Regions from separate parts of the Streptomyces sp. NPDC041068 genome, predicted to be linked through region 3. Evidence: riboswitches for the same ligand, from Rfam matches in the RefSeq annotation. Region 3 holds a riboswitch; each other region holds the start of a gene.
What was found. Region 3 has a riboswitch for S-adenosylmethionine ahead of thrC (threonine synthase). Riboswitches for the same ligand answer to the same signal wherever they lie in the genome.

Region 1: another riboswitch for S-adenosylmethionine. It lies ahead of AB0B50_RS16980 (aminotransferase class V-fold PLP-dependent enzyme); the one in region 3 lies ahead of thrC (threonine synthase).
Region 2: another riboswitch for S-adenosylmethionine. It lies ahead of AB0B50_RS06955 (hypothetical protein); the one in region 3 lies ahead of thrC (threonine synthase).

The regions. Positions count from the first base shown of each region.
Region 1 covers NZ_JBEZCG010000006.1:494,632-504,825, reverse strand. Annotated here, with positions in the region: gene AB0B50_RS17000 (ATP-binding protein) at 1-1,157, shown strand, start outside; gene AB0B50_RS16995 (response regulator transcription factor) at 1,154-1,816, shown strand; gene AB0B50_RS16990 (SLC13 family permease) at 1,941-3,353, shown strand; gene AB0B50_RS16985 (glycerate kinase) at 3,405-4,610, shown strand; gene AB0B50_RS16980 (aminotransferase class V-fold PLP-dependent enzyme) at 4,562-5,932, opposite strand; SAM riboswitch class IV at 6,108-6,225, opposite strand; gene trpD (anthranilate phosphoribosyltransferase) at 6,319-7,383, opposite strand; gene AB0B50_RS16970 (cytochrome bc complex cytochrome b subunit) at 7,566-9,200, opposite strand; gene AB0B50_RS16965 (Rieske 2Fe-2S domain-containing protein) at 9,197-10,194, opposite strand, start outside.
Region 2 covers NZ_JBEZCG010000002.1:702,107-712,300, forward strand. Annotated here, with positions in the region: gene AB0B50_RS06950 (radical SAM protein) at 1-1,279, shown strand, start outside; SAM riboswitch class IV at 1,302-1,411, shown strand; gene AB0B50_RS06955 (hypothetical protein) at 1,456-1,821, shown strand; gene AB0B50_RS06960 (SDR family oxidoreductase) at 1,919-2,650, shown strand; gene AB0B50_RS06965 (GNAT family protein) at 2,705-3,259, shown strand; gene AB0B50_RS06970 (amino acid permease) at 3,313-4,839, opposite strand; gene AB0B50_RS06975 (hypothetical protein) at 4,894-5,892, opposite strand; gene AB0B50_RS06980 (FGGY family carbohydrate kinase) at 6,213-7,673, shown strand; gene AB0B50_RS06985 (FAD-dependent oxidoreductase) at 7,673-9,103, shown strand; gene AB0B50_RS06990 (FAD-dependent oxidoreductase) at 9,100-10,194, shown strand, end outside.
Region 3 covers NZ_JBEZCG010000024.1:104,879-115,072, reverse strand. Annotated here, with positions in the region: gene AB0B50_RS39565 (extracellular solute-binding protein) at 1-1,027, shown strand, start outside; gene AB0B50_RS39560 (DUF3263 domain-containing protein) at 1,065-1,307, shown strand; gene otsB (trehalose-phosphatase) at 1,327-2,217, shown strand; gene AB0B50_RS39550 (right-handed parallel beta-helix repeat-containing protein) at 2,205-3,698, opposite strand; gene AB0B50_RS39545 (trehalose-6-phosphate synthase) at 3,785-5,218, opposite strand; gene AB0B50_RS39540 (hypothetical protein) at 5,307-7,376, opposite strand; gene AB0B50_RS39535 (glucosyl-3-phosphoglycerate synthase) at 7,442-8,386, opposite strand; SAM riboswitch class I at 8,543-8,691, shown strand; gene thrC (threonine synthase) at 8,709-10,004, shown strand; gene AB0B50_RS39525 (ubiquitin-like small modifier protein 1) at 10,118-10,194, shown strand, end outside.

The sequences.
Region 1 (10,194 bases), on a different contig from region 3:
GCCGCGACGGCAGGGGGCCCGCCAAGAAGGAGCAGTCCCGCGAGCCGCGGATCGACCATCCGCTGGCCGAGGACCCCGCCTCGCTGCGGGCCGTCTTCGAGTCCCCCGACGCGACCGGCACGCTCTACCGCGACCGGGGCGAGGTCCGCTGGGCGAAGGTGGAGATCGGGGCGAGCGCGGGCCATCCGGCCGCGGCGTTCGTCGTGGCCTTCCACCCGGCCGGCGAACAGGCCAAGGCCGGCGACGTGTTCACCATGCTGCTTGCCATCTCCGGCGTCGCGCTCCTGTTGACGACGGGCATCGGCTGGGCGGTCGCCGGGCGCATCCTCAAACCGGTGCGCCTGGTGCGGACGACCGCCGCGCAGCTCACCGAGCAGGACCTGACCCGGCGGATCCCGGTGCAGGGCAGGGACGACGTCGCGGCCCTCGCCGAGACCTTCAACGGCATGCTGGACCGCCTGGAGCGGGCCTTCGCGGCCCAGCGCGAGTTCGTCGACGACGCGGGCCACGAGCTGCGCACCCCCATCACCATCGTCCGGGGTCACCTGGAGCTGATGGGCGACGAACCGGGCGAGCGCGAGGAGACGGTCCGCATCGTCATGGAGGAGCTGGACCGGATGAGCCGCATCGTCGAGGACCTGCTGCTGCTCGCCAAGGCCGAGCGCCCCGACTTCGTCACCCCCGGGCCGGTGCAGCTCGCCGAGCTGACCGCGGACGTCTTCGTCAAGGCGAGGGCGCTCGGCGAGCGCGACTGGAAGCTCGCCGAAGTCGCCGACGCCGAGGCCGAGTTGGACCCCCAGCGCATCACCCAGGCGATGGTGCAGCTGGCGCAGAACGCCGTCCAGCACACCCAGCCCGGACAGCGCGTCAGCATCGGCTCGCGGCTGCGCGAGGGACACATCGAGCTGTACGTCGCCGACAGCGGACCCGGGGTGCAGCCGCAGGACGCCGCGGTGATCTTCGAGCGGTTCCGCCGCGGCACCGCGCGGCGCGGCTCCCGCGCCACCGGGGCGGGCCTCGGGCTCGCCATCGTGAAGGCCATCGCCGAGGGCCACGGCGGGCGCGTCGAACTGCGCCCCACGGAGGGCGGCGGCGCCACCTTCGTCCTCGTACACGCACACGTACACACGCACTCGGAAGGGGCGGCGCAGCAGTGAACCGGCTACTGATCGTCGAGGACGAGGAGCGCATCGCCTCCTTCGTCGAGAAGGGGCTGCGCGCCAACGGCTTCACGACCACCGTGGTCGCCGACGGGGACACCGCCCACGACTACGCCCTGACCGGCGGCTTCGACCTGATCGTCCTGGACATCGGGCTGCCCGGCAAGGACGGCTTCACGGTCCTGCGCCAGCTGCGCGAGGCCCGTGTGACCACGCCTGTCATCGTGCTGACCGCACGGGACTCGGTGCGCGACACGGTGGCGGGCCTCGAGGGCGGCGCCGACGACTGGATGACCAAGCCCTTCCGCTTCGAGGAGCTCCTCGCCCGGGTGCGGCTGCGGCTGCGCACGGCGGCGCGGGCCCCCGAGGTGACGGTGCTGCGCAGCGGCGAGCTCACCCTCGACCTGCGGACCCGCAGGGCTCGTTCGGGCGAGCGGACGGTGGATCTGACGGCGCGCGAGTTCGTCCTCCTTGAGCTGTTCTTGCGCCACCCCGGGCAGGTGCTCTCGCGGGAGCAGATCCTCTCCCATGTGTGGGGATACGACTTCGACCCGGGGTCCAACATCGTGGACGTGTACGTCAGGGCGCTGCGCAAGAAGCTGGGCTCGGAGCGGGTGGAGACGGTGCGCGGCATGGGATACAGGCTGCCCGAGTGACGCGGTCGGGCCCGCGCTGCCGCCCCCTGCGCACGGCGCGCCCCGACCTCCTGCGCGCACTCGGTGAACTTCCTTTCATCTACGGCTCATTGAGGGCTCACGGCGCCGCACCACGCTGAACCGCGTGACCTTGAACCTGCGGCAAGCCGTGACCCTCTGCACCGCGCTCAGCATCTGCGCCCTGCTGCTGGTCCCCGGGAACTTCCCTGGCCTCGGCAGCGACGCCCGCCTCACGCTCGGCATCTTCGCCCTGGCGACGTGCGCCTGGATCGGCACCCCGATCGACGACACGTACATCGCGCTCGGCGCGGGTCTCGCCCTCACCGCGACCGGCGTGATCAGCAGCGACACACTGTTCGGCACCCTCGGCGACGAGACGGTGTGGCTGCTGATCTGCGCCTTCGTGCTCGCGGCCGCCGTGGCGCGCAGCGGGCTCTCGGGCCGGGCGGCGGCCTTCCTCGTCAGCGGGGCGCGCAGCGTACGGCAGTTGACGCATCTGACGACCGCGGCCCTCGTCGTGACGGCCTTCGCGGTGCCCGCCACCTCGGGGCGCGCCGCGCTCGCGCTGCCCGTCTTCCTCGCCCTCGCCAAGGTCCTCGCCGACCGGAAGCGACTGGTCGTGATGCTCGCGCTGCTCTTCCCGACCGTAATCCTTCTGTCCGCGGTCGCGACATTGATCGGCGCGGGAGCACATCTGATCACGGTGTCGGTCCTGTGGGAGGCGACGGGCGAGCGGATCGGCTTCACGCAGTGGCTGCTGCTCGGCCTGCCGCTCGCCATGGCGTCCTCCCATCTGGCGGCGGAGGCCGTCCTGTTGACGACCACGCGGCGCGCCGACCGCACGGGCCCGGTCCGCATCACCCTCGACCAGCTCCAGGAGCACAGCGAGCAGCCCGTCACCGGCCCCTGGGAGCCCGGCGAGACGCGCTGCGCCCTGCTGCTCGCCACGGTCGTCGCGCTGTGGTGCAGCGAGCCGCTGCACCAAGTCCCGCCCGCCGTCGTCGCGTTGATCGGCGCGGTCGTCGCCGCCTCCCCCGCCCTTGGCACCGTGCGTCTCAAGGATGCCCTCAAGACCGTCCCCTGGTCGCTGCTCCTGTTCATGGCCGCGACGATGGCGATGGGCGTCGCGCTCGCCGACTCGGGGGCGGCGAAGTGGCTGGTGTCCGGGCTGCCCCTGGACCTGTCGCCCTGGGTGTTCCTCACCGTCGTCGTCGCGGTCAGCACCGCCGCGCACCTCGTCCTGCAGTCCCGCTCGGCCCGCTCCTCGGTGCTCGTCCCGCTGGTCGTCGCTGCGGCCGTCGGGGCGGGCGTCAACCCGGTCGCCGCCGCCCTCGCCTCCACGGCCGCCGCCGGCTTCTGCCACACGCTGCCCGCCTCCGCGAAGCCGGTCACCCTCTTCGCCGAGATCCCCGGCACCCCCACCTACACCCCGCGCGACCTGCTGCGCCTCTCCGCGGTCCTGGCACCGCTGAGCGCCGCGCTCGTCCTGCTCTTCGCCGTGACGCTGTGGCCGCTGCTCGGCGTCCCCGTCCGCTGAACCGGAAGACCGCTGAACCGGAAGACCGCTGAACCACCCGAGGAGACCCTCATGCTGACCCGCTTCGCCATCGCCCCCAGCGGCTTCAAGGAGTCCCTGTCCGCGAGCTCCGCGGCCGACGCCATCGCCGCGGGCGTACGCCGCGTCGTCCCGCACGCCGAGACCGATCTGATCCCGCTGGTCGACGGCGGCGAGGGCACGGCCCGCGCGCTGGCGGCCGCGGACGGCGGACGCCTCGTCGCCCTCCCCGCGACAGGACCCGTCGGCCAGCGCATCGGCACGCACTTCGCCCTGCTCCGCGACGGCACGGCGGTCGTGGAGATGGCGGCCGTGGCCGGGCTCTCCCTGGTCCCCCGCGATCTGCGCGACCCGGGCACCACCACGACGTACGGAGTCGGCGAGCTGATCCGCGCCGCGCTCGACACCGGGGCGCGGCGCGTCCTGGTCGGCTGCGGCGACTCGGGCACCTCCGACGGCGGCGCGGGCGCCCTGCAGGCCCTCGGCGCCCGCCTCCTGGACGCCGACGGCTGGGAACTCCAGCGCGGCGGAAGGGAGTTGAAACGTCTGAGCCGCATCGACACCAGCGACCTCGACCCCCGCCTCGCGGACACCGAGATCCGTGTCGCCTGCAACCCCTTCAACGTCCTGTGCGGCGAGCGCGGCGTCGCCCGCGTCTTCGGCCCCCAGAAGGGCGCGACCCCCACGCAGGTCGAGGAGCTGTCGGGGGCCCTGGAGCGCTGGGCGGCCGTCCTCACCCGCGACCTGCACGTGCGGACCGACCTCTTCAAGGGCCCCGGCACCGGCGCGTCCGGCGGCCTCGGCGCCGGACTCGCCGCGCTCGGCGCCGCCCTGCTCCCCCGCTTCGACGTGCTGCTCGGCCAGCTCGACCTCGACGCCCGCCTGGCCCGCGCCGACCTCGTCATCACCGCGGAGGGCGCCCTGGACCACCAGACGCCGCGCGGCAAGGTCCCCGCCGAAGTGGCCCGCCGCGCCAAGCGGTTCGACCGCCCGGTCCTGGTGCTCGCGGGCACCATCGGCCACGGCGCCCACCAGGTGCGGGCGGCGGGCGTCGACGCCTACAGTGCGATCCTGCCCGCCCCCGTCTCGCTGACAGAGGCGCTCGGCCGGGGCGGCGAGTTCCTCACCGACGCGACCGAACGGGCCCTGCGGATGATCCAGCTCGGCTCACGGCTGCCGTCGCCGCGCACTCACGCGGCGGTGGTGTCGGGCACGCAACGCCCGTCCTCGGTGCGGTAGTTCCAGCGCGCGCCGTCCGCGACAAGCTCCTTGACGGCGCGCACGAAACGCTCGACGTGCTCGTCGGGGGTGCCCGCGCCGAAGCTCACGCGGATCGCGTTCAGGGACTTCTCGCCCGGCTCGGCCTCGGGGGCGCCGCACTCGCCGGGCTCGTCGGGCTCGCTGCCCAGCAGGGTGCGCACCAGCGGGTGGGCGCAGAACAGGCCGTCGCGCACGCCGATCCCGTACTCGGCGGAGAGCGCGGCGGCGAAGTGCGAGCTGTTCCAGCCCTCCACCACGAAGGAGATGACGCCCACGCGCGGCGCGTCGTCCCCGAAGAGCGAGAGGACCCGCACCTGCGGCACCTCGGCGAGGCCCTCGCGCACCTTGCCGATCAGGTACTGCTCCCGGGCCACGAGCTCGTCGAAGCCCGCGTCGGTGAGCGCCTTGCAGGCGGAGGCGATGGAGTAGACGCCGATGACGTTCGGGGAGCCGGCCTCGTGCCGCGCGGCGCTCTCGTGCCACTCCACGTCCACGCCGCCGTCGGCGCGCCGCGCCACCTTCCGCGACGCCCCGCCGCCCGCGAGGTAGGGCTCGGCGTCGCGCAGCCAGTCGGAGCGGCCCGCGAGCACGCCCGAGCCGAAGGGCGCGTACAGCTTGTGCCCGGAGAAGGCGACCCAGTCGACGTCCAACTCGGCGATGGAGACGGGGTGGTGGGGCGCGAGCTGGGCGGCGTCGAGCACGATGCGGGCACCGTGCGCGTGAGCGGCGGCCGCCAGTTCGCGCACCGGCCAGAGCTCTCCGGTGACGTTGGAGGCGCCGGTGACGCAGACCAGGGCGGGCCCGTAGGGGTCCCGGTCGGCGAGCGCACGCTCCAGCGTCCGCACCGCCTCTTCGGGGGTGCGCGGCGCGTTCAGGTAGGTCACCCGCGCGTCCCGCCACGGCAGCAGCGAGGCGTGGTGCTCGGTCTCGTAGACGAAGACCTGGCAGTCGGCGGGCAGCACGGCGGCGAGCAGGTTCAGCGAGTCGGTGGTGGACCGGGTGAAGACGACCTGGTCGCCCTCGCGGCAGCCGAGGAACTCGGCGACGGCCTTACGGGAGTTCTCGAAGAGGTCGGTCGACAGCTGCGACAGATAACCGGCCCCGCGGTGCACGCTGCCGTAGTACGGCGCGTACGCGGCCACGTCGTCCCAGACCCGCTGCAGCGCCGGCGCGCTCGCCGCGTAGTCGAGCGCGGCGTAGGTGACTTCGCCACCGGTGACCAGCGGAACGGTGACGTCCCTGCCGAGGACCGGCAGCGGGGCACAGACGGAGGCGTCGACGGCAACGGCGGAAACAGACATGGCGAACTCCCGTGAGAGGCAGGTGAATTCACCGCGCCGGAGCTGCTTCGAGAGCTGCTTCGACGGCGCGGGAGAAAGGTGAAAAGGGTGTGCGGAGGCGGGGCGTGGAAGCCCTGTCACATTCGCTTGCTCACGAGACTGCTCCCTTGAGGACCAGGACCCCAGGGTTGCGAGGGGTCCGCGCTTGCCATACGCCTTGCTGCGTACGGCCTGGTCTTCACCCGGGGCACCCCGCCACGGACGGAGGGTTGCCGGACAGCGGGCCGGGGCCGTAGTCGCTGTCACTCATGACCTGTGCAGCATCCTGCCACACGATCTTCGACGCGCAAGGCGCAGTCCGAAATCTGGACTGCGCCGTGCGTCACACTCGTCGCCCTTCGGCGGAGTCAGCGGTTGCTTGCCGCCACCCACCGCTCCAGGGCCTTCTTCGCCGCGCCGGAGTCGATCGACTCCGCGGCCCGGTCCATGCCGGCCCGGATCTGCTCCACGACGCTCCCCTCCCCCTGCGCGAGGGCCGCGAGCGCCGCCGCCGAGTTCAGCAGCACGGCATCCCGCACCGGCCCGGTCTCGCCGTCGAGGAGTCGCAGCGCCACCTCGGCGTTGTACGAGGCGTCGGCGCCCCGCAGCGCCTCGACGGGCACCAGGTCGATGCCCACGTCGCGGGGGTCGAAGGCCTCCTCGCGCACGACGCCGTCGCGCACCGCCCAGATCCGCGAGGTCGACGTCGTGGTCAGCTCGTCGAGCCCGTCGTCACCGCGGAAGACGAGGGAGGAGTTGCCGCGCTCGGCGAAGACACCGGCGACGACGGGCGCCATCCGCGCGTCGGCGACACCGACCGCCTGCGACCGCACCTGGGCCGGATTGGTCAGCGGGCCCAGCAGGTTGAAGACGGTCCTGATGCCCAACTGGCCGCGCGCGGCGCCCGCGTGCCGCAGCGCCGGGTGGAACTTCACCGCGAAGCAGAAGGTGATCCCGGCCTCCTCCGCGACCTCGACGACCCGCGCCGGGGTGAGCTGGAGGTTCACGCCGAGCTTCTCCAGGACGTCGGAGGCCCCGCTGGCCGAGGACGCGGCGCGGTTGCCGTGCTTGACGACCTTGGCGCCCGCGCCGGCGACGACGATCGCGGACATCGTGGAGATGTTGACGGTCTTGGCGCCGTCGCCGCCGGTGCCGACGATGTCGACGGTCTGGCCCGGCACCTCGATCACATTGGCGTGCTCGTACATCGCGCGCACCAGACCGGAGATCTCCTCAACGGTCTCGCCCTTGGCCCGCAGCGCCACGACGAAGCCCGCGATCTGCGCGTCGGTCGCCTCGCCGCGCATGATGCGGTCCATCGCCCAGGCGGTGTCGTCGGCGCTCTGGTCGCGCCCGTCGAGCAGGCCGTTCAGTACGTCGGGCCAGGACCGGCCCGCCGCGGTGTCGCCTCCTGCGGGGGTCACAGCGCTCATGGCCGCTCCTGGTGTTCGTCGATTTTTCGTCGATGTGGGTCGGTGTAGGAAGGAAACACCCCTACACACGGGGATGGCACCACCCTATCCAGCCCTGGGGACGGCAAAGAGCCCCGTCCATGCAATGGACGGGGCTCTCGCCGTGGCGACCTTGTGGTCAGAGCTCGATGAGCTTCAAGTGATCAGTGGTGGCCGTGGCCGCTGGTGATCTCCTTGTACTCCTCGACCGTGGGCTTGGGGATCTGGTTGTCCTCCCCGTAGTAGCCCTTGGAGAGCTTGGCCCGGAGCTTCTGCGAACCGGACACCTTGCGCTCGACACCGTTCTCGTCGACCGTCGGGCCGATCTCGAGCGGCTTGTACTGCTCGTGCGCGGTGAGGGTGTGCAGCTGCTCCTGGCTGAGCGGCTCGTGGACCTCGATGAACTCGCCGTGCGGCAGGCGCTTGATGATGCCGGACTCGCGTCCGTGCAGCACCTTGTCCTTGTCGCGCCGCTGCAGACCCAGGCAGATCCGCTTGGTGACGATGAAGGCGATGACCGGTCCGGCGAAGAAGAAGATCCGGACGAACCAGGTGATCGCGTTGATCGACAGGTGGAAGTGCGTGGCCCAGAGGTCGTTTCCACCACCGACGAGCATGATCATGTACGCCGTGATCCACGCGACACCGAAGGCCGTACGGGTCGGGGCGTTGCGCGGGCGGTCCAGGATGTGGTGCTCGCGCTTGTCCCCGGTGACCCAGGACTCGATGAACGGGTAGACCGCGATCGCCGCGAGGACCACCGGGAAGATGATCAGCGGGATGAACACGCCCAGGACCAGCGTGTGGCCCCAGAGGTTGATCTCCCAGCCCGGCATGACACGGATCAGACCCTCGGCGAAGCCCATGTACCAGTCGGGCTGGGCGCCGGTGGACACCTGGTCCGGACGGTAGGGGCCAAGAGCCCAGATCGGGTTGATCGAGGCGATCGCCGCGATGGCCGCGATGACACCGAAGACCAGGAAGAAGAAGCCTCCGGCCTTGGCCATGTAGACCGGAAGGAGCGGCATGCCGACGACGTTCTTGTTGGTCTTCCCGGGGCCCGCGAACTGCGTGTGCTTGTGGTAGAAGACCAGGATCAGGTGCGCCACCATCAGGCCGAGCATGATGCCCGGCAGCAGCAGGATGTGCACCGAGTAGAACCGCGCCACGAAGTCGCCGCCCGGGAACTCCCCGCCGAACAGGAACATCGACAGGTACGTGCCGATGACCGGGACGGACAGGATCGCGCCCTGCATGAAGCGGACACCGGTGCCGGAGAGCAGGTCGTCCGGGAGCGAGTAACCGGTGAAGCCGGTGAACATGCCGAGGACGAACAGCAGGAAGCCGAACAGCCAGTTGACCTCGCGCGGCTTGCGGAACGCACCCGTGAAGAAGACGCGCATCATGTGCACGAACATCGCCGCGAGGAAGATCAGCGCCGCCCAGTGGTGGATCTGCCGGATCAGCAGACCACCGCGCACATCGAAGGAGATGTGCATGGTCGAGTTGAACGCCTCGGACATCAGCTGTCCCTGCAGCGGGACGTAGCTGCCGTGGTACTCCACCTCGTTCATCGACGGGTGGAAGAACAGCGTCAGATACACACCCGTGAGGATGATGATGATGAAGCTGTACATGCAGATCTCGCCGAGCATGAAGGACCAGTGGTCCGGAAAGATCTTGCGCATGTTGGCCTTGGCCAGGGAGTAGATCCCAAGGCGGCCGTCGGCCCAGTCGGCCACCCGCTCACCGGCGGGTGCTTTCTGCCGCTTGTCGTTCGAAGAATTCGAGGTGCTCATCCGCGCTCCCAGAAGGCAGGACCGACGGGCTCTTCGAAGTCGCCGAGCGCCTCGAGGTAGCCCTCCTCGTTCACACCGATGCGCAGCTGCGGCAGGGCGTGACCGGCCGGGCCGAAGATCACTCGGGCACCGTCGGAGAGGTCGAAGGTGGACTGGTGGCACGGGCAGAGGACGTGGTGCGTCTGCTGCTCGTACAGAGAGATCGGGCAGCCCACGTGGGTGCAGATCTTGGAGTACGCCACGACGCCCTCGTGCGACCACTCGAGCTCGCGCTTGTCCTTGATGTTCTCCGGCTGAATCCGGACGATCATCAGGGCGGCCTTGGCGATCTGGGTCTGGAAGTCGTGGTCGTGCTCCGACATGCCCTCGGGCATCGCGAACGTCAGCGAACCGACCTGCACGTCCGAGGGACGCAGCGGCTCGTGCGTGTTCATGTTCACGAGCATCTTGCCCTTGGCCCACTTGGTGTGCCGGAGCTTGTCCTCGGGCAGCGGCCCGAGGTCACGCAGCAGGACGACACCGGAGAGCGGGACCAGGGCGAGCGCGCCGAACATCGTGTTGCGGATCAGCTTGCGCCGACCGAACTGCGACTCCTCGGCACCCGCCTTGAAGTCGGCCATGACCTTGGCCTTGACCTCGGGCTCGGCCTCGATGGCGTGACGGTCGTCGGCGACCTCCACGTCGGACATCAGGGTGCGGGCCCAGTGGACCGCGCCCGCGCCGATGCAGAAGAGGGCCAGGCCCAGGGTCAGACCCAGGGCGAAGTTCAGGCCGCTGATGTGACCGATCGGCCAGATGAACACGCTCTTGTCCGCCGGGATGGCGACGAACGAGGCGATGAAGCCGACCGTCGCCAGCATCGAGAGCGTGAACAGGAAGGCGATCGCGCGCTCGGAGCGCTTGGCCGCCCGCTCGTCGATGTCCTGGATGCGGTGCTCGTGGGGCGGAAGGCCCGGGTCGGCGAACGGGTTCTCGTCCGCGACCTCCCCCCCTC
Region 2 (10,194 bases), on a different contig from region 3:
GGATCTGCTGCGCGGCGGCATCGCCTTCGACGAGTCGGCGCTCAGCGATACCTCCAACGAGGCTTCCGGCGACGTCAAGCCGAAGTCGTACTTCATCTTCTCCTTCGACCACGGCACGCTCCCCGAGCTGGGCGCCGCGGCCCTGCGCCGCCCGCCCGAGGAGATCGTCCTCACCGGCGGCCCCTACGAGCTGCGCCGCACCGTCGTCTCGGTCCGCGTGAACCCGTCGTCTCCGTACCGGGTCGCGGCCGACGACAACGGCGTGCTCGGCCTCTACCTGGACGGCGTGCGCATCTCCGACGTGGGCCTGCCGCCGATGCCGGACTACTACCGGCACACGCTGGAGAACGGCAAGTCCGTGATGGAGGTGGCCCCCACCATCCAGTGGGGCTACCTCATCTATCTCACGGTCTTCCGGGTCTGCCAGTACTTCGGCGCCAAGGAGGAGTGCCAGTACTGCGACATCAACCACAACTGGCGCCAGCACAAGGCCGCCGGGCGTCCCTACACCGGTGTGAAGCCGGTGGAGGAGGTCCTGGAGGCCCTCGCGATCATCGACAAGTACGACACCAACAAGTCCTCCACCGCCTACACGCTGACCGGCGGCGCCGTCACCTCGAAGGTCGGCGGCAAGGACGAGGCGGACTTCTACGGCCAGTACGCCAAGGCCATCGAGGAGCGCTTCCCCGGCCGCTGGATCGGCAAGGTCGTCGCCCAGGCCCTGCCCAAGGCCGACGTGCAGCGCTTCCACGACTACGGCGTGCGGATCTACCACCCCAACTACGAGGTGTGGGACCCGTATCTCTTCGAGCGCTACTGCCCCGGCAAGGAGCGCTACGTCGGCCGTGACGAGTGGCACCGCCGCATCCTGGACTCCGCCGAGGTGTTCGGTCCGCGCAACGTGATCCCCAACTTCGTGGCGGGCGTGGAGATGGCGGAGCCGTTCGGCTTCAAGACGGTCGACGAGGCCATCGACTCCACCGTCGAGGGGCTGCAGTACTTCATGTCGCGCGGCATCACGCCCCGCTTCACCACCTGGTGCCCGGAGCCCACGACACCGCTGGGCAAGGCCAATCCGCAGGGCGCCCCGCTGGAGTACCACGTACGGCTCCTGGAGGCCTACCGCGCCACGATGGAGGCCAACGGCCTGTCCTCGCCGCCCGGTTACGGCCCGGCCGGACCCGGCAACGCGGTCTTCTCGGTCAGCTCCTTCATGGACAGCCTGCCCGCGGAGGAGGCCGCTCCGGAGGATGCGATTACTCCGGCGACGCCTCAGTAGGGCCCGTGTTACGGTCGGGGCGGGTCACGAGTTCCAGTGTCAAGCCCCGGCTCGCTGGACGGCACCCCGCTCCGTCGCGGGTGCCCCGGGTGACGACCCGCCCCGCGCGACGTGCGCGGGGAACGGCGGATCACCGGGTCGGCGACACCCGGGGTCCACGACTCCGGAGGCGCTCCATGACGCACCCGCACGCCATCTGCGACCACGACACCTGCGACACGTGCACGCCCGGCCACCAGGTCCACTGGATCCAGGCGCAGGGCAGCGCGAAGGACCCCGGCACGCTCATCGACGTGCTGCTGTCCTCGCACGACGTACGGGACGACGGCCGCATCGCCCTCCATGTGCTCGGCCCGACCCGGGGCGTGCCCGCCACCCTGTGGACGCACGACCCGGAGCGGCTGCGCGCCCTGCTGCGGGAGCACAAGGGCCTCGCCCAGTGGCAGCCCCGCTGGAACCTGCTGCGGCTGCGGCGCGACACCGTCGGCACCACGCTGGTCTGCGTGGCACCCGAGGCGGACCCCGCGGCCCCTGGCCGCTGACGAAGATCACCGCTTCGTAGGATGACGCCGTGCCGGACGCGGGCGATCCCCGCGTCCGGGCGGCGCGACAGTCAGCCACCCACAGCCGGAGGTCCCCGTGCAGCACCACCCCGTCACCGTCGTCACCGGCGGCAGCCGCGGTATCGGCGCCGCTGTCAGCGCCCGCCTCGCCGAGGACGGCCACGACGTCGTCATCGGCTACCGCTCGGACGAGGCGGCCGCGGAGAAGGCCGCCGAAGCGGTGCGCGCGGCCGGCCGCCGCTGCGTCACCGTCCAGGTCGACACCGCCGACGAGGCCGACGTCGACCGTCTCTTCGACATCGCCGCGGCCGAGCTCGGCCAGGTCACGGGCCTGGTCAACAACGCAGGGGTGAGCGGCCCCGTCGGCCCGCTCGCCGACGCCGACGCCGAGGGCATGCGCCGGGCCCTCGAAGTGAACGTCCTCGGATATCTGCTCTGCGCCCGGCGCGCGGTGCGGGACCTCAAGGCGGGCGGCGGCGCGATCGTGAACGTCTCGTCCGCCGCCGCCACGCTCGGCTCCCCGGGCGAGTACGTCCACTACGCCGCCGCCAAGGGCGCCGTCGACACGATGACGATCGGCCTCTCCAAGGAGGTCGCGGGCGACGGCATCCGCGTCAACGCCGTTGCCCCCGGCGTGATCTGGAGCGATTTCCACGCCGACCCCGAGCGTCCCGCGAAGCTCGCGTCCGGCATCCCGATGGGGCGCTCGGGGCAGCCCTCGGAGGTCGCGGCGGCGGTCTCGTGGCTGCTCTCGGGCGACGCCTCGTACACGACGGGCACGGTGCTGAGGGTCGCGGGCGGACGCTGACGCTCCCAGAGGTGAACCCTCCGCTCCGGGGGTGACCCCTCGTACGCTTGGCGCATGATCAGTGGAGCGGTCACCCTCGCGACAGACGTCCTCATCCGGCCCGTCACGCTCGACGACGCCCGGGCGCTCGCGCGTGCCTACCGGCGCAACCGCGCGCACCTGGACCCCTGGGACCCGGACCGGCCCGAGGCCTTCTTCAGCGAGGAGGGCCAAGTCGAGCGGGTCCGGGCGCAGTTGGCGGACGGCCGGGCGGGGCGGTCGGCGCACTGGGTGCTCGACAGCGGGGGCGAGATCGTCGGTCACGCCGCGCTGTCGAACATCGTGCTCGGCCCGGCCCGCAGTGCGAACCTCGGCTACTGGATCGACGCGGAGCACCAGGGCCGCGGCCTCGCGTCCGGCGCCGCGCGGCACGTGTGCGAGGCCGCCGACGCCCAACTCGGTCTGCACCGCGTCGAGGCGGGCACGCTGCTCCACAACACCGCGTCGCAGCGCGTGCTGGCGAAGTGCGGTTTCGAGGAGTACGGGGTCGCGCCGGGCTACCTGTACATCAACGGCGCCTGGCGCGACCACCGGCTCTTCCAGAAGATCCTCAACGACCGTTCGGTGTAGGCGGGTTCAGCCGAAGAAGATCCTGTGCGAGCGGGTCTCCTGTGCGAGCGGGTTCAGACGATGTTCTCCGCGACCTCCGCCTGCTCGCGGTCCGAGCCGTAGGCCTGCGGCGTGCTGTAGGAGCGGCGCGCCACGAACCACCAGACGGTGGCCAGGACGAGGACCACGGCGAGCGCGATCGAGGCGTAGTTCATCGTCTCGGCCGTCACCGGCGAGACCTGCGGCAGACAGAAGAGCACCGTCACGAACGCCACCCAGAGCACCGCGATCCAGCCGATGGGCTTGCTCCAGCGGCCCAGGTTCCACGGCCCCGGCCGGAAGCTGTCGCCCGCCCGGAGCCGCAGGAAGATCGGGATGGCGTACGCGGGCGTGATGCCGATGACGTTGATCGCGGTCACGGCCGTGTACGCGGTCGTCGAGTACAGGGACGGCAGGGCGATCACCGCGGCCAGACCCACCGACAGCCACACCGCGGGCACCGGTACCTGGGTGCGGGAGCTGACCTTGCGCCACAGGGCGGAGCCGGGCAGGGCGTTGTCGCGGCTGAACGCGAACACCATGCGGCTCGCGGCGGCCGTCTCGGCGTTGCCGCAGAACAGCTGCGCCACGATCACGATGAGCAGCAGCGCGGTCGCCCCGGACTCGCCGATGGCGTCGATCATGATCTGCGCGGGCGGCACCCCGGTGTCCGTGGCGAGCGTGCCCGCATAGTCCTGGATGGCGAAGGTCAGCCCGGTCAGCAGCACGAAGCCGGCGATCCACGACGCCCAGATGGCGCGCACGATGCCGCGCGCCGCGGTCACCGACGCGTTGGAGGTCTCCTCCGACAGGTGTGCCGATGCGTCGTACCCGGAGAACGTGTACTGCGCGAGGAGCAGGCCGATCGCGGTGACGTAGAGCGGGTTGTCCCAGCCCGTGCCGTCGAAGTACTCGAGGAAGACGTCCGACGGGGACTGGTGGTGGTCGGGGACGATCGCGAGGACGCCGACGATCACGGTGACGCCGGCCAGGTGCCACCACACGCTGATCGAGTTGAGCAGGCTGACCAGGCGGACGTTGAAGAGATTCAGGACGGCGTGCAGCAGCAGGATGCAGAGGAAGATCAGGAAGGTCTTCTCCGGGGTCGGCTCGAAGCCGAACCTGAGGTTCAGGAACGCGCCGGTGAACAGGGCCGCGCCGTAGTCGATGCCGGCGATGGCACCGAGCAGGCCGAGCAGGTTGAGCCAGCCCGTGTACCAGCCCCAGCGGCGCCCGCCGAGCCGGTCGGCCATGTAGTAGAGGGCGCCCGACGTCGGGTAGGCGCTGGTGACCTCGGCGAGCGCGAGGCCCACGCAGAGCACGAAGAGGCCGACGCCGACCCAGCCCCAGAGCATCACGGCGGGGCCGCCGGTGGTCAGGCCGAAGCCGTACAGCGTCATGCAGCCGGAGAGGACGGAGATGACGGAGAAGCTGATGGCGAAGTTGCCGAAGCCACCCATGCGGCGGGCGAGGACGGGCTGGTAGCCGAGTTCTCTGAGTCGCTCCTCCTCGTCCTGGCGTGGCGCTGGGACGGTGCTCGACGACCAGGTGGTGCGGGACACGGACGGACCTCCGGGGGAGCGGTGGCGGGAGTGGGGGAATCTGCGGGGGGGGGGCTAGGCGGGGCCGGGGCCCCTGGTGGCGTTGAAGCAGCGGGTGCGGGCCTGGGCGAAGACCTCGGCGGCCGCGTCGACGGTGCCGGGGGAGAGGGTGCGGTACGTCCAGGGCACGACCGTGAAGAACGGGTCGAGGGCGGTGAACACCCGTGCCGCGTCGTGGAACTGGTGGGCGCCCCACAGCGCGTGCGCCAGGTGGTTGAGGTCGAGGAGCGAGGCCGTGGCGGGCGGCGCGTGGTCGAACCACAGCTGCAGGGCGCGCAGTGCGCCGCGGGTGGCGTCCTCGGAGATCCAGTGCAGGTCGAGGGCCCGCTCCTGGCCCGCCTCCCTGCGGTAGCGCTCGACGCGCACGTACAGCGGCAGCAGGTGCAGTGCGGAGCCCGCGGGGGCCGCGGCCGACGCCCACTGCACGAAGTTGTACGCCTCGGTGAGCGGCCCTCGGGCGCGGCGCCCGTACACGAACTGCAGCATCCGGTGGTACGCCTCGCGGTTGCCCGGGTCGCGCTTGTCGGCCTCGGCCAGGAGCTGCCAGGGCCCGGGGAAGAGCATCGGCTCGGGGGGTGCCGTCCGGTGCTCCTCCCACCGCTGGCCCTCGTCGAGCCGGGCCAGGGCGAGCAGGCAGATCCACGGCACGGGGTCCTCGGGGGACATGGTGGACGCGGCGCCGCACGCCGTCACGGCCTCGCGCCACAGGTCGTTGGTCCGCCGGTGCCCGGAGCGGTGGGCGCGCAGGGCCCGCTCCACCAGGACCCGGGTGTGCAGCACGGCCGCCGACGCGCTGTGCGGCTCCTCGGCGCGCCAGGCACGCACCACGTCGGAACCGGCGACGGCCGCCGCCAGGATCTGCGTACGTTGCGTCCACAGCCCCCAGTCGGGTGTTTCGGTCAGCAGATTGCGCGTGGAGACCCAGCGGCCTGCCTTGAGGTCCTGGAGCACCGCGCGCAGCGCTTCGTCGTGGCCCGCCGGGTGGTACACCGGGCGGGCTGACGGCATGGGCATGAATCCTCTGTTGGGGGAAGAGGGCGGAGGTCGATGGCTGAACCGGGTTGTCCTGTAAGGGAGTTGACGATGTCGCTCGGCGGTCAGTGTAGATCCGGCCCTTCCGGTTCCAGGGCACTTCGCCGATCTTTTGTGACCTTGTTCTGTCAACGCGGCGCGCCGCGCGTTCATTTGATGGCCATCGTTGTCATTTCTCCGTCGGAACGTGGCAGTTCGGTCCCAGGGCGTGATGATTCGGTCTCGTGGCGCGGTGGTTCGGTCCCGTAGTGGGGTGGTTCGGTCCCTTGACGCCCTCCGGCGCCCTGTAGCAGTCTTCCGCGGTGATCACCTATGAGCGGCCTGCGACGCAGCGCCCCGTGCTCGCCGTCGACCAGGGCACCTCCGGGACGAAGGCCCTCGTGGTCTGCCCGGAGCGCGGCGTGATCGGCTCGGGTGCGGCGCCGGTGCGCCCCCGCTTCCTGCCCGGCGGCCTGGTCGAGGTCGACCCCGCCGAGCTGTTCTCCTCCGTCGTCGACGCCGGCCGACGCGCGCTCGCGGACGCGGGCGAACCGGTCGCCGCCGTCGGCCTCGCCAACCAGGGCGAGACGGTCCTCGCCTGGTACCCGGAGTCCGGCGAACCCCTCACCGACGCCCTCGTCTGGCAGGACCGCCGCGCCGAATCCGTCTGCGCCGAACTCGCCGACCACGCCGAGGAGTTGCGCGAGCTCACCGGCCTCCCGCTCGACCCCTACTTCGCCGCGCCCAAAATGGCGTGGATACGTCGCCACCGCACCCGGCAGGGCGCGGTCACGACCAGCGACGCCTGGCTCGTCCACCGGCTCACCGGCGCCTATGTGACCGATGCCGCAACGGCAGGCCGCACCCAGCTCCTCGACCTCGACGCCGTGGCCTGGTCGCCGCGCGCCCTGGACCTCTTCGGCCTCGCCGACGAGCACCTGCCCCGCGTCGTCGACGCCGCGGGACCGGTCGGCACGACCACCGCGTTCGGGCCCGAACTCCCGCTCACCGGGCTCCTCGTCGACCAGCAGGCCGCGCTGCTCGCCCAGGACGTCACCGCGCCGGGCAGCGCCAAGTGCACCTACGGCACAGGGGCGTTCCTCCTCGCCCACACCGGCGCGCGGCCCCGCCGCGGCGCCTCCGGACTGGTCAGCTGCGTGGCCTGGCGGCTCGCCGGGCGGAGCAGCTACTGCCTGGACGGGCAGGTCTACACCGCCGCGTCCGCCGTGCGCTGGCTCACCGACCTCGGCGTGATCGGCGGCGCCGAGGACATCGACCCCGTCGGCTCCGCCGTCCCGGACGCCGGCGGCGTCACCTTCGTGCCCGCGCTCGCCGGGCTCGCCGCCCCCTGGTGGCGCGGCGACCTGCGCGGCTCGCTGACCGGGCTCGGCCTCGACACCACCCCAGGACATCTGGTCCGCGCCCTGTGCGAGGGCATCGCCGCCCAAGTCGCCGCGCTCGCCGACGCGGTGGCCTCCGACATGGGGGAGCCCCTGACGAGCCTGCGGGTCGACGGCGGCCTGACCCGCTCGGCCCTGCTCATGCAGACCCAGGCGGATCTGCTCCAACTGCCCGTCGAAGTTTCGGCGTTGCCCGACGTCACCGCGCTCGGCGCGGCCGCTGTCGCCCGCATCGGCCTGGACCCCGCGCTCACCGTCGCCGACGCCGTGCCGAAGTGGCGGCCCGCCGCCGTGTACGAGCCGCGGATCGGTGCCGACCTGGCGGCCGAACGCCTCGCCGGCTTCCGTTCGGCCGTGGCCGCGCTGATGGAACGTACGCCCTGATGGCGGTCACCAGGAACGGCGCGCCGCCGGACGTGACGTACGACGTGACCGTCATCGGCGCCGGAGTCGTCGGCTGCGCCGTCGCCCGCGAACTGGCCCGCCACCACGGCCTGCGCATCGCCCTGGTCGAAGCCTCCGACGACGTCGGCGAGGGCACGTCGAAGGCGAACACGGCGATCCTGCACACCGGATTCGACGCCGTGCCCGGCTCCCTGGAGGCCCGCCTCGTCCGCGAGGGGCAGCGACTGCTCGCCGCCTACGCCGCCGAGTCAGGGATCCCCGTGGAGCCCGTCGGCGCACTGCTCGTCGCCTGGGACACCGAGCAACTGGCCGCGCTCCCCGAGCTGTTGGCCAAGGCGGAGCGCAACGGCTACCGGGCGGCGAGGATCATCGGCCCCGCCGAGGCCAGGGCCCGCGAGCCGCACCTGGGCCCCGGAGCCCTCGGCGCGCTCGACGTCCCCGGCGAGAGCATCATCTGCCCCTGGACGACCACGCTCGCGTACGCCACCCAGGCCGTGCGCGCGGGAGCGGACCTGTACCTCGACTGCCGTGTGGAGAGCGTCGGGCAAGGGGCCGACCGGCATGTGCTGACCACGGCGCGTGGACCCTTGCGCACCCGCTTCCTCGTCAACGCGGCCGGACTGCAGGCCGACACGGTCGACCGCATGCTCGGCCACGACGACTTCACCGTCACCCCGCGCCGCGGCCAGCTCCTCGTCTTCGACAAGCTCGCCCGCGACCTGGTGCGGCACATCCTGCTGCCCGTCCCCACCGCGCTCGGCAAGGGCGTCCTGGTGGCCCCGACCGTGTACGGGAACGTCCTTCTGGGGCCCACCGCCGAGGAGTTGGACGACAAGTCGGCCACGGGATCGACAGCTGAAGGCATCGCCGCGCTGCGCGAGAAGGGCGGCCGGATCCTGCCCGAACTCCTCGACGAGGAGGTCACCGCGGTCTACGCGGGACTGCGCGCCGCCACCGAGCGGGACGACTACCGCATCCGTGCCCACAAGGAACAGCGCTGCGTCACCGTCGGCGGCATCCGCTCGACCGGGCTCACCGCGTCCCTGGCCATCGCGGCCCACGTCACCGAACTCCTCGGCGCCACGGGCCTGGACCTGCCCGCGGTGCGGGACCTGGAACCCGTACACATGCCGAACCTCGGCGAGGCCTTCCCGCGCCCCTACCGGCGCGCCGACCTCATCGCGGCCGATCCGGCGTACGGTGCCGTGGTCTGCCACTGCGAGCGGGTGACGCGCGGCGAGATCCGCGACGCCCTCGCCGCGACGGTCCCGCCGGGATCGCTGGACGGCTTGCGGCGTCGCACACGGGCGCGGGGCGGGCGCTGTCAGGGCTTCTACTGCGGGGCCGAGGTGAGGGCGCTCTTCGAGCGGGAACTCGCGGAAAAAGGTCGGGAGTTGGGGGAGCGATGAGGCGCGAGCGCATCGTCGACGCGCTGGTCGTCGGCGCGGGTCCCGCGGGTCTCGCCGCCGCGGCCTCGCTCGCCGCGGCAGGCATCGGCGAGGTCGAGGTGGTGGACCGCGAGCGGCAGGCGGGCGGCGTTCCTCGGCACTGCCTGCACGGCGGGTTCGGACGCCTCGGGATGACAGGGCCGCAGTACGCGGAGCGCTGCGTGGCGGCGGCCGTCGGCACCGGCGCGGTGCTGCGGACCGGCGTCACCGTGACGGGCTGGGCGGCGCCGCTGACCCTGGACACCACGAGCCCGCGGGGCCTGGAGCGCATCACCGCCCGCGCCGTGGTCCTCGCCACCGGCGCCCGCGAGAGACCGCGCGCCGCACGGCTCGTGCCGGGCACCCGGCCCGCCGGGGTCTACACCACGGGCGAACTCCAGCAGGCCGTCCACCTGTACCGGCAGCGGATCGGCAGCAGGGCCGTCGTGGTCGGCGCCGAGCCCGTGAGCTTCGCGGCCCTGGACACCCTGCGGCGGGCCGGGGTCGCCGTCGCCGCCCTGGTCACCGAGCACCCCCGCCCGCAGGCGGCGCAGCTCCGCGCCCTGGACGCCCGGCTGCGGCACGGCGTCCCCCTGCTCACGGACGCCACCGTCACCGAACTCCACGGCCGGGGACGCCTGTCGGGGGTCGGCCTTCGGCACCGGGACGGCAGGACGGCGTACGTGGCCTGCGACACGGTGGTCTTCACCGGGGACTTCGTGCCCGACCACGAACTGGCCAGGCGCGGCGGCCTGCCGCTCGATCCCGGCACCCGCGGCCCCGCGGTCGACGCGGCCTTCCGCACCCCGGAGCGCGGCGTCTTCGCGGTGGGCAACGTCCTGCACGCCGTCGAGCCGGCCCGCGTGGTGGCACGGGAGGGCGCCGCGGCGGCGGCCGCCGTGCGGCGGTACCTCTGCGAGGGCGACTGGCCCGCGGCGTCGGTGCCGCTGCGGGTCTCGGCCCCGCTCGCCTGGGTCGCCCCGAACCGCCTGACCCTGGACGGGCCGGCCGACGGCTTCACCCTGCGGACGGCCGCGCTCCTGCCGCGCCCCGTCCTGGTCGTCACCCAGGAC
Region 3 (10,194 bases):
GGACCGAGAGGTCAAGGAGATGGTCAAGAAGGGCGAAGCCCCCGACCTGGCACAGATCGGCGCCTACGCCGACTACGCCGCGCAGGGCAAGCTCTACGAGGCCGACGAGCTCCTCTCCATCGCCACCCAGGCCGACTTCCTGGCCCCGCTCTCCCAGGCCGGCGAGGTCAACCGCGTTCAGTACGGCATGCCGTTCGCCTCCTCCACGCGTCTGCTCTTCTACAACACCAAGCTCTTCAAGGACGCGAACCTCACTCCGCCGCAGAGCTGGAGCGAGCTGCAGGCCGACGCGAAGGCACTCAAGGCGCGCGGCGTGAAGATCCCGTACGCGCTGCCGCTGGGCTCCGAGGAGGCGCCCGCCGAGACGCTGATGTGGATGCTGAGCGGCGGCGGCGGTTACACCGACAACGTCGGCTCGTACGACATCGACTCCAAGCAGAACGCCAAGACGTTCACCTGGCTCAGGGACGAGCTCGTCGGCAAGGGGCTCACCGGACCTACGCCGCCCGGCAAGCTGAACCGCGCCGACGCCTTCGCGGCGTTCACGCGCGGCGAGGTCGGCATGCTCAACGGCCACCCCACGCTGATGAAGATGGCCGCCAAGAAGGGCGTGAAGTTCGGCATGGTGCCGGCGCCCGGCATCAACGGCAAGGCGCAGGCCACGATGGGCGTCGCCGACTGGATGATGGCGTTCAAGCAGAACGGCCACCGCAAGGAGGCCGGCAAGTTCCTCGACTACGTCTACAGCAAGAAGAACGTGCTCGAGTTCTCGAACGAGTACGACATCCTGCCCGTGACCACCTCCGCGTCCGAGGCGATGGCCGCGGACCGCGGCCACACCGATCTCGGCAAGTTCCTGGAGGAGCTGCCGACCTCGCAGCTGTACCCGGTGGGCAAGACGTCCTGGGCGCAGGTCTCCGCGGACATCAAGCAGGACATCGGCAGGACCGTCGACAAGAGCGGCGACCCCGCGTCGATCCTGCGCAGGATCCAGAACCGCGCGCTGTCCGAGGAGAACGCGGAATAAGAGAGGAACGAGGGGAGCGCGGCATAACGTGTCGGGCATGACCGATCAGGAGCATCAGGAGCTCTCCGAGCGGGACCGCGCCGTCCTCGCCCTGGAACGGCGGGACTGGCCGGGCCCGGGTGCCAAGGAACGTGCCATCCGCGAACAGCTCGGCATGGTCCCGGTGCGCTACTACCAGGTCCTGAACGCCCTCCTCGACGACCCCAGGGCGCTCGCCCATGACCCGATTACGGTCAATCGGCTGCGGCGGGTGCGGGAGTCACGGCGCGACGAGCGCTGACGCGGCTAAGGTCGGGCCCATGGGTGACCCTACGTACTCCCTGCCGGACCTGCCCGAGCCGCCGGACCTGCCCGAGCCCGTGACGCCCGCAGGGCGCGACGGCCTCGCCGCGCTCCTCGCACGCCCCGAACGGGCCGTCGTGGCCCTGGACTTCGACGGCACGCTCGCCCCGATCGTGCCCGACCCCGAGCAGGCCCGCGCCCACCCCGACGCCGTCCCCGCGCTCGCCGCGCTCGCCCCGCGCCTGCGGTCCGTCGCCGTGGTCACCGGACGGCCCGCCGGCGTCGCCGTCCGGTACGGCGGCTTCGCGGGCGTACCGGGCCTGGAACACCTCGTCGTCCTCGGGCACTACGGCGCCGAGAGCTGGGACGCCGTCACCGGCACCGTCCACGCAGCCGAGCCGCACCCCGGGGTCGCGGCGGTCCGCGCCGAACTCCCCGGATTCCTCGACTCGATCGGCGCCTGGCGCGGCACCTGGATCGAGGAGAAGGGCCGCGCGGTCGCGGTCCACACGCGCCGCGCCGAGGACCCGCAGGCCGCCTTCGAGGCGCTGCGCGGACCGCTCGCCCAGCTGGCGAACCGGCACGACCTGATCGTCGAACCCGGCCGCCTCGTCCTGGAGCTCCGGCCCCCGGGCATGGACAAGGGCGTCGCCCTCGCCGAGTACCTGCGCGAGGTCGGCGCGGAGTCCGTCCTCTACGCCGGTGACGACCTCGGCGACCTGCCCGCCTTCGGCGCGGTCGAGAAGCTCCGCTCGGACGGTGTCGCGGGCCTGCTCGTGTGCAGCGGCAGCGCGGAGGTCGCGGAGCTCGCCGGGCGGGCCGACCTGGTGGTGGAAGGACCGCTCGGCGTGGTGCGCCTGCTGTCGGCGATCGCCGCCCGCCTCGGCGGCCCCGCTCAACGCGCCTGATCGGCACCGATGTTGGGCGGGTCCGGGATCGGGTTCCCGAAGTAGTCGTACGCGGTCCCGTCGTCCGTACCCACCCCGGCGCCCCGCGCCGGTGAACCGTCCTTCAGGCGTACGTCACCGGGCTTCGCGGGCGCCGCGGAGACGAACCGCGGATCGGCGTTCACGGCCTTCGTGTCGCGGGGCTGTGCGGTGTTCCAGTACAGGTTGCCCTCGTAGGTGCTGACCGTGTCCTCGATGGGGGAGCCCGACCCGGTGGACGCCCCGACGAAGACGTTGTCCCGGAAGGTCACGCCGGTCGGGCCGTTGTTGGAGACCAGGGCGGTGTCCGCGCGGTCGGTGACGACCGTGTTCCGGTAGACCTGTGTGTCCGTGGCCGCCCCGCACACCACCGAGATCACGGCGTAAGGGGACGTCGTGTTGCGGTCGTTGACGCTGATGTTGTCGTGGATCCTGTTGCCGTCGCTGACCTTGCCCTCGCCGTTGCAGACGAGTAGGAAGCCGCCTTCGTTGTCGTGGCTGTAGTTGTAGCGGTAGGTGTTGCGGACGTTGCCGCCGTCGATGTCGTACGCCATCGAGTCGCGCGTCCCGTGGCCGCCGGTGACCTCGTTGAACTGGTAGAGCGCGTCCTCGGACTCCCAGGCCCACACGCCCGCGTTGTAGCCGGCGGAGCGCATGTTGAAGCCGTCGACGTAGTTGTGCTCGACGCGCGCCCTGCTGGTCTCGTGGACGACGATGCCGTCGCCGCCCACGTCGTACGCCTTGTTGCGCTGGAACCGCACGCCGGTGGCGAACTTCCCGGGGCCGTCCCACGTCGACATGATGCCGATGCCCGTGCGGTCGACGTGGCGCACGGTGGAGTCCTCGACACGCACTCCGGCGAACCGCGTCGGCTTCGCCGTCCCCCGCACGACGAAGAGGATGCCGCCCGAGGGGTCCGGGTCCTTGAAGTCGGCGCCGTTGACGTCGTGCACGTCCACCCCGTCGACGACGAAGTGCTCGGCCGTGCCGTAGTCGGTGAGCTGCACGTACAGTCCCGCGCGGCGCTCGGTGGTGGTCGCGGGTCCGGTGTTGGAGAGGTCCAGGTTCCGGATCTCCCACTGCTCGGTGTTGACCAAGTGCACTGCGGCGCGTGCCCCTTGGGCCTCGACGCGGGGCTTGGCGGCCCGCTTGTCGCCGTACGCGTCGATGCGCACGGGGGCGCCGGCCGCACCCGCACCTTTGGGAGCCAGCACCCCCGTGCAGCTTGTGCCCCGCTTGAGCAGGAGCCGGTCGCCGGGGCCGAAGGTGTGCCCGCTCGCCTTGGCCACCGTGCGCCAGGCCGCCCTCGCGGAGGTGCCGGACGCGGTGTCGTCACCCTTCGCGCAGTCCACGTGGTACGCGGTGCCGGATCGCGCGGCGGCGGTGGGCGTGAGGCCCGCGCCGGCCGCGGCGAGGGCGGTGAGGGCCGTGAGGGTCACGATGCTCGTACGGCGCAGGGTCATGCGGGGACCGTAGTGACGGCCGGCGCACCGGGCCCATGGACAAACCGAAGCGGTGCTTGGACTGGACGGCGGCCGGACGGCGGCCGTCAGTCGGTGAGCGCCCGCAGCTGGTCCAGGAACCACTGCGCGGGCGGCAGCGCCGTCGCCGCCGCGGCGAGGCGCTTGGTGCGCTCGGCGCGCTCGTCGTCCGGCATGGTCAGCGCCGTGTGCAGGGCGGCGGCGGTGGCCATGATGTCGTACGGGTTCACCGGCAGCGCGTCCTCGCCCAGTTCCTCGTACGCACCGGCCTCCCGGGAGAGCACGAGCGCGCAGCCCTCGTCGGAGACCACCGGGACCTCCTTCGCGACGAGGTTCATGCCGTCGCGGATGGGGTTGACCAGGGCCACGTCGGCGAGGCGGTACGCCGCGAGCGAGCGCGCGAAGTCGTCCTTGACGTGCAGGACCACCGGGGTCCAACTCTCCGTGCCGTACTCGGAGTTGATCGACTCGGCGACCCGGGAGACCTCCGCCGTGTAGTCGCGGTACACCGCGAGGTCCTGCCGCGAGGGGTAGGCGAAGGCGACGTGCACGACCCGCTCGCGCCACTCGGGGCGGTCATCGAGGAGCTGCCGGTAGGCGAGCAGCCCGCGCACGATGTTCTTGGACAGCTCCGTCCTGTCCACCCGCACGATCAGCTTCCGGTCCTCGCCCGCCTGCTCGCGCAGCGCCCGCATCCGCTCCTCGACGTCGTCGCGTCGCGAGCGCTCCCGCAGGAAGTCCGCGTCGGCACCGAGCCCGTGCACCCCGATCCGCGTCCCCGACGTCCCGCCGAGCACCCGCACGCAGCACTCCGTGAAGGCGTCCGCCCAGCGCCCGGTGAGGAAGCCGAGCCGGTCGGCGCCGAGCATGCCGCGCAGCAGCTGCTCGGCCACGTCGTCCGGCAGCATCCGGAAGTAGTCGGCGGGCGCCCAGGGCGTGTGGGAGAAGTGGCCGATGCGCAGGTCGTCGCGGAGCTCGCGCAGCATCCCCGGCACCAGCGCCAGGTGGTAGTCCTGCACGAGGACCGCCGCCCCCGGGCCCGCCTCCGCGGCCAGTGCCTGCGCGAACGCGCGGTTGTACGTCTCGTACGCCGCCCACTGCGCGCGGAACTCCGGGCCGAAGGTCGGCTCCAGAGGGGTCTGGTAGAGCATGTGGTGCACGAACCACAGGGCCGAGTTCGCGATGCCGTTGTAGGCGGCCGCGTGCACGCCCTCGCTGGAGCCCGCGTCGATGTCCAGCATCCGTACGCCGGGTTCGCCGACTCCCCGGCGCACCGCCTCGCGGTCGCCCTCGCCGAGCGCCGCGCACACCCACAGGGAGTCCGCCCGGTCGCCGATCGCGCTCAGCCCGGAGACCAGGCCGCCCCCGCCGCGCCTGGCGGTGAGCTCCCCGTCCTCCCCGACCGTGTACGAGACGGGGCCGCGGTTGGACGCGACGAGTACCTGCGCTGCGGAAGCCGACACTGATGCCGCCGCTGATGCCGATCCGGACTCGGAGACCATGTGGCAAAACGTAGCCCGTCCCGGGGTCGGGCAAACGTACGGCCGGGCTCCGGCACATCCGCGGAGCCCGGCCGTGTACGGCGTCAGGTCAGTCGCGCCGCCCCCGCACCGCGGCGAGCACCAGCACGCCGAGCCCGCACAGCGCGGCCGCGACCCCGCCGTAGAGCATGGTCGAGGAGTCGCTGCCGGTGTCGGCGAGCTGGTCGCGCGGCTGCTCCGGCTGTCCGGGCTGCTGCTGCGGCGGCGCGGGCCGCGCCTGGACCCGCTGGGCGAGGACCGCCGAGGTGCACGGGTCGTCGCCGCCCCGCTTCGACTTCGAGCAGTTGCTGCCGGGCGCCGTCACCGTGATGACGGTGACCTCGCCGGGCGTGCAGGACACCTTGACCTTCTGGGTGACGGTGACCTTGCCCTTGGCCGGGACGGTGCCCCGCCACACGTACGTGGAGCCCTGCCTGGTGACCTTCCCGGAGCTCGCGACGGGCGTGGATCCCGGCTTCACGGGCCACGAGGCGGAGGCGCCGATGCGGGGGTCGGACGAGGTGTTCTTGAGGGTGATCGTGTTCGTGGTGGAGCCGCACGCGGGGACGACCCGGCGGACGGGCCGGTTGATGACCTCGATCGGCGGCTCGGGGTAGTCGATGACCGGCTCGGAGGTGCAGTTCGGGTCGGTGCTGTCCTTGTCGCAGTTGGAGCGCGGGGTCTCCACGTCGACGTTGTTGAGCAGCTTGCCGTCGCCGCTGACCGGGTCGTTGACGGTCACCGAGTAGGTGACGGTCGCGGTCTGTCCTGGCGCGATGTCACCGACGTACCCGATCTTCGGCTTCGTGTACGAGACGGTGCCGGTGGATGCCTTCGCGTCGTTGTTGTACACCGCGTCGTCGAGGTTGCCGCTCAGGTCGTCGCTGAACTTGGCGCCGGGGTAGGGCAGTTTGCTGATGTTCTTCGCCGAGACGGTGTACGTCAGCTTCTCACCCGGCTTCACCTTGGCCGGCGAGGCGGTCTTGGTGACCTCCAGGTCGGGGACCGGCACGGAGAGCGCCAGCTGCGAGGGGACGTAGACGTCGCCGGTGCTGGTGAACGTCAGCTTCGCGGAGGTGGCGCCCACGGGGATCGCCCCGTCCGGCACATCGAAGGCCTTGGCGTCGATGCTCAGGTTGTTGCGGTACTTGGGCGTGACCGCGCCGTCGTCCTCGCTGATGAAGAAGTTGTCGGTCCTGCCGGTGTGCGACTCGGTGACGGGCCGGTCGTTGACCAGGAACTGGTCGCCCTTGGTGTTCCAGTCGCCCTCGTACGCCGTCGTGCTGGCGTGGATGTCGCCGTCGGTGCGGTAGAAGCCGTCCACCGGGACGGTGGTGGAGCCGGCCGGGGCCGCCGCCCGCCTGACCGAGCGCTGGATGACGTGGCCGCCCCAGATGTAGACGTTGCGGCGGTCGGGCGCGTACTGCTCGTTGGGCCCGTCGTACTTGTAGACGACGGTCAGCGACCAGCCGCCGACGCAGCCCTGACCGGTCGGCGCCCAGACGTTGCCGACGGCGACCTCGACCGGGCTGCCGGTGGTGGCGCCCGCGAAGGAGGAGGTCACGTCGGCCTCGGCGGTGTAGTAGTGCGGGCCCTGGGTGGCGTTCGGGGTGCGGACCGCGTTCTCGACGTCCACCGTGGACTGCGCGCCGCCGCCGACCCGGATGACCGGACGGGTGGTGAGCGGGTCGCCGGGAGCGGGGTCGACCGGGGCGTTGCCGTCGCGGTTGAGGTCGCAGATGTCGCGGACGGTCCTGCCGAAGCGGTGTGTGCCCGCGTTGCCGCCCCAGAACAGCCGCGCGTAGTCGACCTTCGCGCCGGGCGGGATGGTCACCTGTCCCGTGCTGGAGTCGAAGGTGCCGGTCAGCCCGGCCACGTCGATGCGGCGCTCGATGAAGTTGTTGTTGTTCTTGGTGCCCTGGGCCTGCTGGGTCTCCTTGCAGGCGGCGGCCACGTCGGCGGGGCCCGTCGGGCAGTCCAGGACCGTGTTGCCGATGGTCTTGAAGTCGCCGTACAGCGACTCGTCGTAGCGCTTGGCGAAGGGCTCGATGACCTCCGCGGCGGCGGGCGTCGCGGTCGCGGTGAGCACCCCGGCCGCGACAGTGGCGGTGGCGAGCGTCAGTCCGCCCGCCCGCCGCATGGCTCTCATTGCATGTCTGACCCACATAAATGGGCAATGTAGGCAAAGCGCATGATCATGGGCGGTTACGCCACGCGACGGTGTGCATACTCGGAGATATCGGTCATGGGGGGCCGTTCCTCCGTGTCGATCGCATACGTTCTCGGCTCGAACCCGCGCTCACCCCGCTCGAACTGGGTGAGCTCGGGGCGTACGAGATGTCCGCGCGCCAGGCGCAGCTGCGCCGTCCGGTAGATCGCCGCCGCCATCCGCCCGAGCGCCTGCCCGTCCTGGTGCCGGTGCTTGCGCACGCCCACGTCCACCTGCGCGAGGGCGTCCAGGCCGACCGTGTGCAGCGCGTCGACGAGCAGGCCCAGCTCCACGCCGTACCCCACGGGGAACGGCAGCCGCTCCAGGAGCGACCTGCGGGCCGCGTACTCGCCGCCCAACGGCTGGACGAAGCCCGCCAGTTGGGGCCAGTGCATGTTCAGGAGCGGGCGCGCCATCAGCTCGGTCACGCGGCCGCCCTGGCCTGCCGCCCCGCCGAGCGGCCGGTCGTACATCGCCTTCACGAAGTCCACGTCCGGGTCGGTGAGCAGCGGGCCCACGATCCCCGAGACGAAGTCCGCGGAGAACTCCTTCAGGTCCGCGTCGACGAACGCCACGACGTCACCGCTCGTGACGAGCAGCGAGCGCCACAGAACTTCACCCTTGCCGGGGACGGGCGCGATGCGCGGCAGGACCTCGTCCCGGTGGACGACCTTGGCGCCCGCGGCCGCCGCGACCTCCGCCGTGCGGTCCCGCGAGCCGGAGTCGATCACCACGAGCTCGTCGACCAGCGAGGTCTTCTCCATCAGCTCACGGCGGATCTCGGCCACGATCTCGCCGACCGTCTCCTCCTCGTCCAGCGCGGGCAGCACGACGCTCACCGAGGTGCCCGACGCGCGCTTGGCGGCGACGAGGCGCTCCAGTGGACGGTCGGTGACGGACCAGGAACGCCTGCTCAGCCAGCGCTCGACCTCTTCCAGCACGGTCAGGGTCCTCCCGTATGTGATCCATCTCGCGGTTCGGACGACTATCTCAAGGGTCCAGGGCTTCGGTTACAGTCTTGAACAACGCCGGTGACCATCGCATGTTGGGGTCGCCGCCGCGTTCCAGGTCAACAACTGAAACCCACAATCGAATACCGCTCATCCAGAGGGGCAGAGGGATACGGCCCGTTGAAGCCCCGGCAACCCTCCAGCCGGTCTCGTCGCGTTTCTGCGCCGCGAGGCTCCCGGCTAGGGAAGGTGCCAAATCCGTCTCGCGGCGAGATGCGTCGCGAGGAAGATGAGGAGAAAGGGCCTCGCCTCCATGGCTGTGCAGACTGTCGCCACCGAAAGCACCACCACCCCCGTAGACCTCGGTCCCGCCTCGGGCCTCTCCTGCCGGGAGTGCGGCACCAAGTTCCCGCTCGGACCGGTCTTCGCCTGTGCCGAGTGTTTCGGCCCCCTCGAAGTCGCGTACGACCTGCCCCTCGGCGACCCGGAGGCCCTGCGCAAGCGGATCGAGGCGGGCCCCGCCAACATCTGGCGCTACGCCCCGCTGCTCCCCGTCCCCGCCGACGTGGCCGACAAGCCGAACCTCAACCCCGGCTGGACCAAGCTCGTCAAGGCCGACAACCTCGCCCGTGAACTCGGCGTCGAGCAGGGCAAGTTGTTCGTCAAGGACGACTCCGGCAACCCCACGCACTCCTTCAAGGACCGCGTCGTGGCGCAGGCCCTGGAGGCCGCGCGCGCCTTCGGCTTCACCACCCTGTCCTGCTCCTCCACCGGCAACCTCGCCGGTGCCGTGGGCGCCGCCGCCGCCCGCGCGGGCTTCCGGTCCTGCGTGTTCATCCCGCACGACCTGGAGCAGGGCAAGGTCGTCATGGCCGCGGTCTACGGCGGCGAGCTCGTCGGCATCGAGGGCAACTACGACGACGTGAACCGCTTCTGCTCCGAGCTCATCGGCGACCCGCTGGGCGAGGGCTGGGGCTTCGTCAACGTGAACCTCCGGCCGTACTACGGCGAGGGCTCCAAGACCCTCGCGTACGAGATCTGCGAGCAGCTGGGGTGGGTCCTCCCCGACCAGCTGGTCATCCCGATCGCCTCGGGCTCGCAGCTCACGAAGATCGACAAGGGGCTGAAGGAGCTCATCGCGCTCGGCCTCGTCGAGGACAAGCCGTACAAGATCTTCGGTGCGCAGGCCGAGGGCTGCTCGCCGGTGTCCGCGGCGTTCAAGGCGGGCCACGACGTCGTGCGCCCCCAGAAGCCGAACACCATCGCCAAGTCGCTGGCGATCGGCAACCCGGCCGACGGTCCGTACGTCCTGGACATCGCCCGTCGCACCGGCGGCGCGGTGGAGGACGTGAACGACGAGCAGGTCGTCGATGCCATCAAGCTCCTTGCGCGGACCGAGGGGATCTTCGCGGAGACTGCCGGCGGTGTGACGGTGGGCGTCACGAAGAAGCTGGTCGAGGCCGGTCTCATCGACCCGTCCCGCACCACGGTCGTGCTGAACACGGGGGACGGTCTCAAGACCCTCGACGCCGTTGCCGAGACGTCGCAGGCCACCGCCACGATCAAGCCGAGCCTTGAGGCGTTCCGCTCCGCGGGGCTCGCCGGCTAGTCGCCGTAGGGCCTGACCCCTTCTCCCGACTGCGGGACCGTCGTGGCTGGTCGCGCAGTTCCCCGCGCCCCTTTCAGGGGCACACTCCCGCCCCGTACTTTGAGGTGAACCCCATGAGCGTCAACGTCCGCATCCCCACCATCCTTCGCACCTACACCGGCGGTCAGGCCGAGGTCGCCGCCGAGGGGGC